2 regions of the Pontivivens nitratireducens genome follow, and region 2 is predicted to be linked to the other one. Evidence: riboswitches for the same ligand, from Rfam matches in the RefSeq annotation. Region 2 holds a riboswitch; the other holds the start of a gene.
What was found. A riboswitch is a leader RNA that binds a small molecule or an ion and turns the genes downstream of it on or off. The one in region 2 is predicted to bind cobalamin.
Positions count from the first base shown of each region.

Region 1: linked by a shared signal. The riboswitch ahead of G8E03_RS14975 (CbtB domain-containing protein) and the one ahead of G8E03_RS05150 (DUF1636 domain-containing protein) in region 2 are both predicted to bind cobalamin.

Region 1 covers NZ_CP049812.1:21-4,789, forward strand. Annotated here, with positions in the region: gene G8E03_RS14955 (MerR family transcriptional regulator) at 92-508, shown strand; gene G8E03_RS14960 (DUF1636 family protein) at 605-937, shown strand; gene G8E03_RS14965 (hypothetical protein) at 934-1,431, opposite strand; gene G8E03_RS14970 (CbtA family protein) at 1,509-2,210, opposite strand; gene G8E03_RS14975 (CbtB domain-containing protein) at 2,215-2,391, opposite strand; cobalamin riboswitch at 2,425-2,629, opposite strand; gene mobQ (MobQ family relaxase) at 2,708-3,976, opposite strand.
Region 2 covers NZ_CP049811.1:1,057,064-1,064,036, reverse strand. Annotated here, with positions in the region: gene cobN (cobaltochelatase subunit CobN) at 1-2,345, opposite strand, end outside; gene cobW (cobalamin biosynthesis protein CobW) at 2,352-3,386, opposite strand; gene G8E03_RS05150 (DUF1636 domain-containing protein) at 3,389-3,748, opposite strand; cobalamin riboswitch at 3,847-4,053, opposite strand; tRNA gene G8E03_RS05145 (tRNA-Gly) at 4,153-4,227, opposite strand; gene G8E03_RS05140 (prolyl-tRNA synthetase associated domain-containing protein) at 4,451-5,002, shown strand; gene G8E03_RS05135 (tetratricopeptide repeat protein) at 5,060-5,974, shown strand; gene G8E03_RS05130 (LON peptidase substrate-binding domain-containing protein) at 5,974-6,627, shown strand; gene G8E03_RS05125 (Trm112 family protein) at 6,641-6,820, shown strand; gene rlmH (23S rRNA (pseudouridine(1915)-N(3))-methyltransferase RlmH) at 6,865-6,973, opposite strand, start outside.

The sequences.
Region 1 (4,769 bases), on a different replicon from region 2:
GGCCGCAACATCCTGACATCGAAAAGCCCTTTTGAGTCTTTCTTGCACATAGTGTAATGCCTCTAGTCACTAGAGGCTCAAGAGGTATTTCATGTTTTCTATCGGGGAGCTTTCAAAGCGGGCCAAGGTCAAGATTCCAACTATTCGATACTATGAAGAAGTGGGTTTGCTCGCTGCGCCTGAACGCACCGAGGGCAATCAGCGTCGCTACGATGCATCGGGACTAGAACGTCTGAGTTTCATCAAGCACGCGCGTGATCTGGGCTTCTCAATTGAAGCAATCTCCCAGCTGATCGAACTTCAGGGTCACCCGGATCGTTCATGCCAGGTCGCGAAAGAAATTGTCGTCTCGCAGCTCTCCAATGTCAGGGCCAAGATCAAACGGTTACGAGCACTTGAAAAAGAACTGGTTAGGATTTCAAAAGGTTGTGACGGCGAAGGCGTGTCTGAAGAGTGTTATGTGCTTGCGTCCCTGGCCGATCATCTGCTTTGCCGATATGAACACTGACGTATCCAGACCCATACGCTTTACCGTCGAAGTGCTGCGCAACCAAAGGGATTGTCTCATTGTTCACTAAGATATTTCGCCGGATTTTCTCGTCCGATGAGTGATCCTGTTCTTTTGCATATCTGCCAAGGCTGCGACGGGGGGCAACTGGCCGAATTGCGTGCAGCCATTGACCGAGCATTTACCAAAGGGCGCGTTCAAATCGTTGAGCAGCAATGCATGAATGGCTGCGCAAAACCCGTCTCATTTGGCTTGCAATCACCAGGGCGCGCGACCTGCTTCTTTGCCGGTGTAGACCCACAGTCAGACATTGCTGACATTGTGGCTACGTTGCACGCCTATTTGAAAGCCCCGCGCGGATGGATCGAGGACGCTCGGCCTTGTGGCCGACTTCGTTTCTGCCTCGTGGGGCGCGTGCCTGCACTTTAGTTGACAATCCTGACGATCTCAGCAAGCGGAACACCGGAAACGGCAAGGGGCCGGTGATCATTGGCGTTCAGAGTAACCTCGACCGTAACCTCGCCTTCGGGCAAATTGTCGAGATGCACCCATGGCCCATAGAAGCGACCAAGTTTCACGCCATTGATATAAACATGCGCATGCCCTTCTCCAGGCACATGATCACGGCTGGCATTTTGTGGTGAGAACGTAAAATTCTCGGTAATTACATGCAGATTCCATCCCGAGGCGGGATCGCGCATGGCGTGCACCGCCAAGCTGGGCGCAGAGGCATCCGCAGCCATAGAAAGCAGGGTACTGTGATCGTGACTGCCCGCCGTATCCGCTAGGGCATGATTCCCGTGATGGGCAGGGTCGGCGTGATCGTGACCGCCCAGAGTGATCCCGTTTGCGGCCGCAACGGTGAAGCCAATACCACCGCCAAACACGAGGCCGATAATCAGAAGAGGAAGTGAACGATCCATATCATTGTCCAATATCTCAAAACAACAGGTTCGGGCGCACGGATTGTGCGCCCGAACCTGTTGGCTACATTGTTGGCTTATGCAGTCTGCGCCTGATTGGCAGTCGCCTCTTCGCGCGACCAGAAATACCCGGCAAAACCGCCAAGCATCACCCATGCCATCATACCTACCCCATACGCCCGTGCGGCAAACAGCGCACCGATTTCGGTCGGGACAGGGCCGGTAAACACATCGGGTTCGGGCGCACCGATAACATGGGGGACCAACAACAGCACAATCGCCACACCCCAGGCTGCCCAATTTCCACCGAAGGCGATAAGCCACATCGCAATTGCGGCAGCAATAACTGTTGCGTACCACCAAATCTGGCGTACAAAAACATCAGCGGCTGCAACGCCAGGCACTTCCGGGGCCAGCGTAAAGCCGGGGGCAAAATGTATTGCAACAAACCCGGCAATACCCCAGATCAGTCCGGTACGGGCGTTGATCACAGCTCCGCGCGTTTGAGCCAACGCCATCAATGCCACAAGGACCATGGCATAGCCGGAATAGATCAACATGGTGAAGATGATGCTGAGCCCGTCGCGAACCGCATCAAAGCCAGGCAATTCGGGATGAGCCGAGTTGGCGGATTCAGACCCGAAGTGAACAAGATCGCCGCCTTCGTAAAGCTCTGCGTGAAGCAATACGGGCTGCACAAAATAAAGCTGCAACAGAGCGGCAATCAGCCCTGCTGCTGCTCCAGCGAACAACGCGCTGGTCAAAAGACGTGTGAACATCCGCTTAGTGGCAGGGGAAGCCGGTGGCATGACGTACATCATGCGCCGCATCGTGAAGCGTTTCAGCCTGAACATGGCCTGCAACAAAAGTGATACCAAGACCAATCAGAGCCACGGCAATCATTGCACCGATACTTGTCGCAGGTGTCGCCTGTGCGCCCGTTGCGCTTTGAGCATTCATAGTGTCCTCCTTGCCTTCACCCCGAAGGCATTGTGGTTTCTGTTCCGTCCGGCAGGTCTCCTGACTCACGGGTTTCTGTATCCACTTGGCCTTCCCAGATTACTCCAGTGGCATATTCAGTTGGAACTCGCCGCTTACAGTTGCGGGGACAGCCGCGGACTCAGTGCATATACGCACCCCACCGCGTTCCCTCTTGCCCCCATCCAAATTGGATGGAACCGAACGCCCAATAATTACGCAATTCAACAAAGTTCATCAATCGTAAAGTTGGGGGGAATACGTGAAACTGCTTGGAATAATCCAACAATACACCTCATCAATGACTGAGGCCTGGGTCCCGATCTATCTCCCTGTCGATTTCGCGGGTGTTTTCCTTCTCGTCGCCGCGATCCCGCTCGGCGTCACGGTCGTCACCTCGATCTAAAGTCTCACGCGGCTTGTTCAACACGCCTTCCAACCGCTCCCGGATCGACGGCTTGGCCTCTCCATCATCGCCCCGATCCGCCTGGGCCTCTTCAGACCGGCCCAGGGTTTCACGCAAGCGGTCATTGACGCGCCGCAGGTCCGAGGGTTCTTCGACACTCTGCCCACCGGCCTCGTGTTCCTCGCGCCCGACAATCCGCGCCAGCCGATCCCGGATGTCACCATCTCCGCGATCCGCAGACCGATCCTTGCTGGCCGCTGCCCTGAGCGCCGCCAGACCGGCAGACACACGCCCCTGCCCCGCGTCACGCTCGGCCCCGTAAGTGTCCCGCGCCAGTTCCAGCCTTTGCCGCATCTCGGCAAAAAGCGCACGCGCCTGGCGGGCCGCATGAACCGCCCTGCCCCGTTCGGTGACAGGTTCATAGTCGCGACCATCGCGTTCCGCTGTCCGCATCTCGCGTCGTTCCATCGCATTGGCCGCTGGCCCCAGCTTCACCTCCGGATCGCGGTTCAGCTCCTCGGCCTTCAGCGCATCGCCCTGGCTCAAAGCTTCTTCTCTCTGCGCCTCCAGTGACCGATGATCGACCCGCTCTACCTCACCGGCCCGCTGCAGCGCCCGGTTTTGCAACTCGGCCCAAAGCCCGCGCATCTGCTCGATCTCGGCCCCGCCAGTTTTCGCGGAATCAAGAACACGAGTCTTGGTTGTGAACCCCTCCGGTTCCAGCTTGCGGGTGGAAGTCAGAACGTGAGCATGATGATTGCGCTGATCGCCTTCGCGGTGCGGCGCATGGATCGCCACATCAACTGCCACGCCGTAGCGACTGACCAGCTCCTCGGCAAACTGGCGGGTGATCTGCGACCGATCCTCGGCGCTGATCTCGGAGGGCAGCGCCAGCTCCCATTCGCGGGCGGTGACGGAATTGCGCCGGGTCTCGTTTTCCTCGGCGGCGTTCCAGAGCGCGGACCGATCCTGCGCCCAGGACGGGGCATCCTTGGGGGTCAGGATAAAGGTCTTCTCAATGCCGCGCTTGGCGGTGTAATCGTGAACCCGCCCCTCGCGCTGGCACTCGATGCGCTCCCCGGCACGGTAGGCACCCGCCGCCGTCGCGCTGCGTCCGGCGCTGCGTTTGATTGTCTTCACAGAGAGGTGGTAGCTGGCCATCCGCCCTCCCCTCTCGCAGACGACAAACGCCATTGCAATGCCCGCGCGCACCGCAGCAAGGCATCACCAGGCACACCCGTGCCGCCCGGCTCTTGGCCCGTGACAAGAGGTGGAGTGATCGTGCAGAATGGGAGATGCAGCCTGTCCACCATCCTCATTGTCGGACGGGCTGCACCTCTCCCTGTTGGGCGTAAGTCGATGGCTTCGGAACGGTATGTTCCGGGGCCATCGCTGCCACGACCAATTGTCTTTTTCCCTCCGGCCCCAGCCTTATGGGGGGCGGTCCTCCGGGAAAAAGACAGCCCCAACGAAGGGGTGCGATGCACCTCTGAGGCGCGGGCTTGCCGATGTGATCCACCAATCTCCCCAGCCTTATGGAGGGCGGGAGCTTGGTGGATCACATCGGCGGTTTGCCTCGGGCAAACCCGGCGGAGATCAGGGGTTGTTGCCCCACAGATCAACGCCCTCCGGAACGGCAGAGACAAAAACAGACCGGCCCCCACTATGGGGCATCGGTTGGGATTTTGGGGCTGTCGTTCCGGACGCAATCCAACGGCGGACGTTGGACCTGGAGAGTTCGAGAGGCCGGGAGGGCCTTTCGTTCCGTCGCGGATCGCGGCGGAAGGGGTTGGCCATCGGCCGGGGCTTTGCCCCAGAGAGATCGCACGCAAATCTTGGAGCCATAGGTGGAGAGTTTGCATAAGTGCGCCCTTGTCCTTTACAGGCCTACGGGTACGCGCTAACGATGGCTGTGGCAAGACCACACTCGATGCAGCCCCTTTTCGCCACATCC
Region 2 (6,973 bases):
GCGAGGCCGGCCAGATGCAGCGCCATGGCGAATTCCTCACCCGCTGTGCGCATCGTCGCGGACCCCCACAGATCGACGACCAGCCCGCGCGGCCAGTCGCCATGATCCTGCAAGTGTCGCCGCAGCAATTCCTCGGCCAGCTTGACGCCCTGCGCATGCGCGGCCCGCGACGGGACCGCGCGCGGATCGGTGGTGAACAGGTTGCGCCCGGTCGGCATCACGTCGCCCCGTCCGCGATAGGGGGAGCCTGACGGCCCCGCCGGCACCCGTCTTCCGTCCAGCGCTGCGTGCAGCCCTGCCATTTCCGCTGCGCCGCATTGACCGGTGCCATAGACATGCAGCCCGTCACCGAACTGGCTTTCCTTGATATCGCAGACGAAGCGGTCGATGCGGGTGATCGCCTCAGCCATCGAGGCGTCGGGCGTCAGGCCCAGATCATCCTCAACCCCGCGCGCGCGGGCCTCATCCCGAATCGCGCCGATCAACCGGTCGCGTCGCGCCGGGTCCAGACCGTCAGCGGTGGAATATTCGTCCAGCAACTGTTCCAGCCGGCTCAGCACATCGGGCACAGCGGAATCGGCCATCGGCGGCGGCAGATGCCCCAGCGTAACGGCCCCGATCCGCCGCTTGGCCTGCGCGGCCTCACCCGGATCGTTGACGATGAACGGATAGATAGTCGGGGTCGGCCCGCTGAGCACTTCTGGCCAGCACGCCTGTGACAGGGCAACGGACTTGCCCGGCAACCATTCCAGCGTGCCATGCGCGCCGACATGGATCAGCACGTGCAGACCGCGCGCCCGCAGCATCAGATAGAACGCGACATAGGCGTGCCGGGGCGTGCGGGCCAGATCGTGATAATCATCGTCACGCTGCGCCACCGTGCCGCGTTCCGGCTGCAAGGCGACCAGGGCACTGCCTGCCGTGACGGCACGGAAACGGAACATGCCGCCGGTCACATCCGGGTCATCCTCGACCGCGCCCCATGCTTGCAGCAGATCCTCTTGCAGCGCGTCGGGCAAGGTTTCCAGCGCTATCACGTAATCTGCGACCGGCCATTCGATGACCTGCGTTTCCAGCGCGCGGCCCAGATTCTTCGGCACCTCGACGGTGTAGCCCTTGGCGGCCAGATCGGCCAGCATGGCGGCGCTCGATTGCAACGGGTCCAGCCCGACCGCATGCGCCAGATTGTAGTCGCGCCCCGGATAAGTGGACAGCACGACAGCCAGCCGCCGATCCGCCACGGGGGCCTGCGCCAGTCGGTGCCACGCCGCCACCTTGTCTGCCGCCGCCGCGATCATGTCCACCTGCGGGCGGTGGCCGAAGCGGGCGAATTGCAGATCGGGGTCTTTCCTGCCCGGCTCCTTGAAGCTGACCAGCCCGGCGAACAGCCGTCCGTCAACCTCGGGCAGGACCACATGCATGGCCAGATCGGCGGGCGATAGCCCCCGGTCGCCCAGCGCCCAATCCTTGCGCCGGGCCGTGGACAGCGACACCTGAAAGACCGGCACCTGCGCCGCATCCAGCGGCGATGCGGCCCCACCTGCCCCCTGCGCCGAGAATGCCGTCGCATTGACGATGGCGACCGGTTGCAGCCGTTTCAGCTCACCCGTCAGCCATTCCGCCGCCTCCGGCTGTTTCAGGCTGGGCGCGAAGGCACCTACAGCCGCAAATCCCCGATCGCGCAAGGCCGCGATCAGCGCATCCACCGGACCGGTATCCGCCGCCGTCAGATAGCTGCGGTAGAAGCTGACGACGACCAGGGGCGCATCCTGCGGCACCTGTGCGATCACGCCATCCTCAGGCGTGTAGAACCCGAAATCCGGCACGGATTTCTGCCCGATCACCGGCCCGGCATACAGACCCGCCGCCAGCGCCATCTGTGCCAGCGCCGCCTGTGCTGCGGCAGCCCCGCCCGCATCGCACAGATGTTGCAAACGGCGCAGCGTGCTGACCGGCATGGTGGACAACTCGTCCAACTGCGTATCTTCACGCCCGTCCGCCGGCAGGATCGCCAGCGCGATCCCCTTGCGCCGGGCCAGATCCTGCACCTGCATCAGGCCATAGGACCAGTAGCCCGCGCCGCCGATCAGACGGATCAGGATGCCCTTGGCGCCCTCCAGCGTATTCTCGACGTAGGTATCGACGGACAGCGGATGTTTCAGGGCCACCAGATTGACCAGCCGCAAACCGGGCAAACCGCCCTTGGCGCGATGCCATCCCGCCGCCAAGGCCCCCAGATCGGAATCCGAGAACGACATCGCCACCAGATCGGCGGGCGTCTGCCCGACATCGAACGGCGTGTCGCCCTGGTCCAGTCCGTGGCTCTCGCGGAAGATGACGTGCATCGTGGGTCAGACCCCCAGCGCGGCGCGAATGGCAGGGGGGTCGATCCGGTCATGCTCGGCGATCACCACCAGCGAGGATACGCGCGGCCGACCGCCCCACGGGGTGTCGTACTGCATCCGCACCCGATCGCCCACGGCCTGTACCAGCATCCGCATGGGCTTGCCCTCGACCGCGATGTAGCCCTTGACCCGCAGCACATCATGCGACCGGGCCAAGCCCTCGATCGCGGATTTCAGCGTGTCGGTATCCGCGATTTCCGGCAGGTCCACCATGATGGTGTCGAAATCGTCATGCTCATGGTCGTCATGACCGTCGTGATGCGAGGGGCGCGCATCCAGATCATCCTCCGCTGCGGCCTCCAACCCCAGGATCACGCGCGGATCCACGTCGCCCTCGCTGATCGCCACGACCGATACCTTGCGCGGGGATTCGGCGGCGATCACGTCGCGGGCCTTTTGCATCTGCGCCTCATCCACCAGATCGGCCTTGGTCAGCAGGATGATATCGGCGCATGATATCTGATCCTCGAACACCTCGGACAAGGGCGTGTCGTGATCGAGCGAATCATCCGCGAGACGTTGCGCCTCCACCGCCTCGACGTTCGGGGCGAAGCGACCGGCGGCGACAGCCTCCGCATCGGCCAGCGCGACCACACCGTCCACGGTGATGCGCGACCGGATTGCGGGCCATTCGAAGGCCTTGAGCAAGGGCTTGGGCAGGGCCAGACCGCTGGTCTCAATCACGATGTGATCGGGCTTTTGCGGCAGGGCCATCAATGCCTCGATCGTGGGAATGAAATCATCGGCAACCGTGCAGCAGATGCAGCCATTGGCCAGCTCGACGATGTTTTCCTCAGGGCAGTTTTCATCGGCACAGGCCTTCAGAATCTCTCCATCCACGCCGACAGTACCGAATTCGTTGACCAGAACGGCCAGACGCCGCCCCTGCGGGTTTTGCATCAGATGCCGGATCAGCGTCGTCTTGCCCGAGCCGAGGAAGCCGGTGATGACGGTCACGGGGATTTTGTTCAGGTCGGTCATGTTCACTCCTGCGGCGGAACGCGCGCGATGGATTGTTTGCGGAAAATTTGCGGGCGCGACCGCCATGGCACGAGGCCATCCTCGCTCGCGGCATAGGCGCTGGCCCCCTCGACGATCTGCGCCACATGCTCAGCCGGGTCGAGACGGCCGTAGACATAGGTCCAGCGGCCCGGCGCGGCCAATGCGATGGCGCAGCCGGTATTGCAGGCCGACAGACATTCGACCGGGCGCAGCTCGATATTTTCGGGCAGGGTTTCGGCGGCCAGCGCGTCCATCAGAACGGCACCGGGGCGCGGGGCCTCGGGGTCGTATTCTCCGACACCCTTGCAGGTCGTACATACCATCAGAACGGTCTTTACCATCGCACCAGCCTTACCTTACGCGGACGGCGGGGAGGAGTGCCAGCGAACAGGCGGGGAAACGCAGCCTGCACATGCCAGTCACGAAACACCCCGTTCGCCGGTTACATCTCTTGCTGGCAGGTCTCCCGGCTTGCGAAGTTCGGAGGGGGTCCCCCGGCGGCCCCTCCCCTTCCCAACCTTGCGGTCAGTGGCGTGAGGGACCTCTTCGGTCACGGTCGCGGGGGCGGCTGTGCTTGCAGTCTGATGACCGTGCACATTCCCTTTTCACCCGCCGGATGGCGGGAACCAACGCTACACACTTGCGGCGCGATACGGCGGATTGTCAAGAAAGATCGGGGGGAACGTCGCGCATCACGGCGGCGCTCCAAATTCCCTACCACGCTAACAATGTAAGTAGGAAAATTTGGAGCGGGCGAGGCGATTCGAACGCCCGACTTCAACCTTGGCAAGGTTGCGCTCTACCCCTGAGCTACGCCCGCATCCTTGGGTGGGGCGATGTATAAAGATTCGTGCGGAGGCCGCAAGCGGAAAATCGTGGTTTTTTCATATTCCGCGAACCGGTTTTCACCCACCTTCGCACGCGCCATCCGCACCTGTCGAAAGCCGATACCTTGCGCCTGCCCGCTCAGCCGCTAACTTGCCCGCGCCGACCGGGACGCCCCTCATCGGGGACACCACATCATCGCGCAAGGGAGGACCGACATGCCACGGGCGCAAACCGAAACCGACCTCGTCGAACTGCTGGATGAACTGAACATCCCCTTCACGCTGACCCGGCACGAGGCGCTGTTCACCGTCGAGCAAAGTCAGGCTGCCGTCCGCGACACCCCCGGCGCGCATTGCAAGAACATGTTCCTGAAATCCAAATCCGGCGCGCTGATTCTGGTCACCTGCGAGGAAAACCGCCGTATCCGCATCCGCGATCTGGAACGGGCCATCGGGGTAAAGAAGCTCAGCTTCGCCAAGCCCGACCTGCTGCTGACCCATCTGGGCGTCACCCCCGGCGCGGTCACGCCGCTGTCGGTGGTGAACGATACGCAGAACGCAGTACGGGTCGTTCTGGATGCCCAGATGATGAACAGCGACACACTTCACTGCCACCCGTTGCACAACGAGGCGACCATCGCCATTTCCACAACAGATCTGATACGCGTCTTCGACCATACCGGCCATATGGCGGAACTGGTCGATTTTGACGCACTGGAACAGGCCGCCCTGACCGCGACGTCAGGACTGGCCGCTAACGCGAATTGACGCATCTGCCGCGGCAATACTGCCGTATATGCGCAGATATGATATAAGAGAGAGATGATGCTCGAACTCAACGCCACGCCCGCAGCAAACACCGCCGATCTGATCAAGGACACGACCGAGGCCACCTTTATGGCGGATGTCGTGGATGCCTCGCAGCAGGTTCCGGTCCTTGTCGTCTTCTGGTCGGCGATGGTTCCGCAATCCAAGCAAATCATCCCGATGATCGAGGCCGAAGTCACCGGCGCACGCGGCGCGGTGAAGCTGGTCAAGGCGAACGCGGATGAGAATCAGGCCATCGCCGCCCAGCTTCGCATCCAATCCGTGCCCACCGTTTATGCCTTCTATCAGGGCCAACCGCTCGATGGATTCCAGGGCGCCCTGCCGCAGAGCCAGATCAAGGCCTTCATCGAGAAGACCGTGCAGGCCGCAGGCGGCGACATGTCCGGTGGTTTGGATGAGGCGATCGAGCAGGCCGAGCAGATGCTCGATGCCGGTGAGGTCGCGGATGCCGCGCAGGTCTTCGCCGCGATACTGGAGGAAGACCCCGCCCAGCCCCGCGCCATCGCCGGACTGGCCAATGCCTATATGGCACTGGGTGAGACAGCACAGGCCAAGGCCGTTCTGGACGCCGCCCCGGAACAGGTCGCGGAGGCGGCGGAGATTTCCGCCGTGCGTGCCCGGATCGAGCTGACCGAGGCCAGCGCCGGTGCGGGTGAACTGGACACGCTGCAAGCCGCTGTCGAGGCCGCGCCCGACGATCATCAGGCCCGTTTCGACCTGGCCCTTGCCCAGATCGGCGCAGGCGAAAACGACGCGGCCATCGACAGTCTGCTGGAGATCTTCCGCCGCGACCGCGACTGGAATGACGACGCCGCGCGCCAGCAATTGTTCAAGCTGTTCGACGCGATGGGCCCCAAGGATCCCGCGACCGCCAAGGGCCGCCGCCGTCTCAGCTCGATGATCTTTTCCTGATGCGCCGCTTCGCCGCAGCCGATCTGCCCGAGGTCCTGCCGATCTTTCCGCTGGGCGGTGCCTTGCTGCTGCCCCGTGCGCGGTTGCCGCTCAACCTGTTTGAGCCGCGTTATCTGGCGATGTTCGACGACGCGCTGAAAACACCGGAGCGGATGATTGCCATGATCCAGCCCGCCGAGGGGCCGCAGGGCACCTCGCGCTTGCATTCCATCGGCTGTGCGGGGCGTATCACGCAATTCTCCGAAACCGATGACGGGCGCTATATCGTGTCTCTGACCGGAATATCCCGCTTTCGTCTGATCGAGGAGGTCGAGGGCTTTACCCCCTACCGTCGCGCGCGGCTGGATTGGGGCAGCTTCGGCCGCGATCTGGGTGTCGAGGAAAAGGACGACGCCTTCGACCGCCACGCCTTTCTCGACCTGCTGTCACGCTTTTTCGACAGTGCGCAACTGTCCAGCGACTGGGACAGCCTCAAGGAAGCGGATGAGGAGTTGCTCATCAACTCCCTGTCGATGCTCTGCCCGTTCGAGGCGGAGGAAAAGCAGGCCTTGCTCGAAGCGCCGTCGCTGGCCACCCGGCGTGAGACTCTGGTGATGCTGATGGAGTTTGCCCTGCGCGCCGGCGATGGCACCGACACGTCGATCGTGCAATGAAGGCGGGCGCAGGATGACGCAGGTGGTGGACCGCAAATTGCTGGAAACACTCGTCTGTCCCGTGACGCGGGGCGTGCTGGTCTATGATCGTGAGGCGAAGGAACTGATTTCACGCAATGCCGGCCTCGCCTATCCGGTGACGGAGGGGGTGCCGGTCATGCTGCCAGAGGTTGCCCGTCAGATCGACGATTAGTCGCCGCGTATCGCTACGATATTTCCCGGCAAAATCTGTCTCTCTCAGGCCCGGTGATACGGCGATTGCGCCCGTATGGACGCGGCCCGATACAGTTGTTCGGCCAGCATCACCCGCACCAGCATGTGCGGCCAGACCATTTTCCCGAAACTC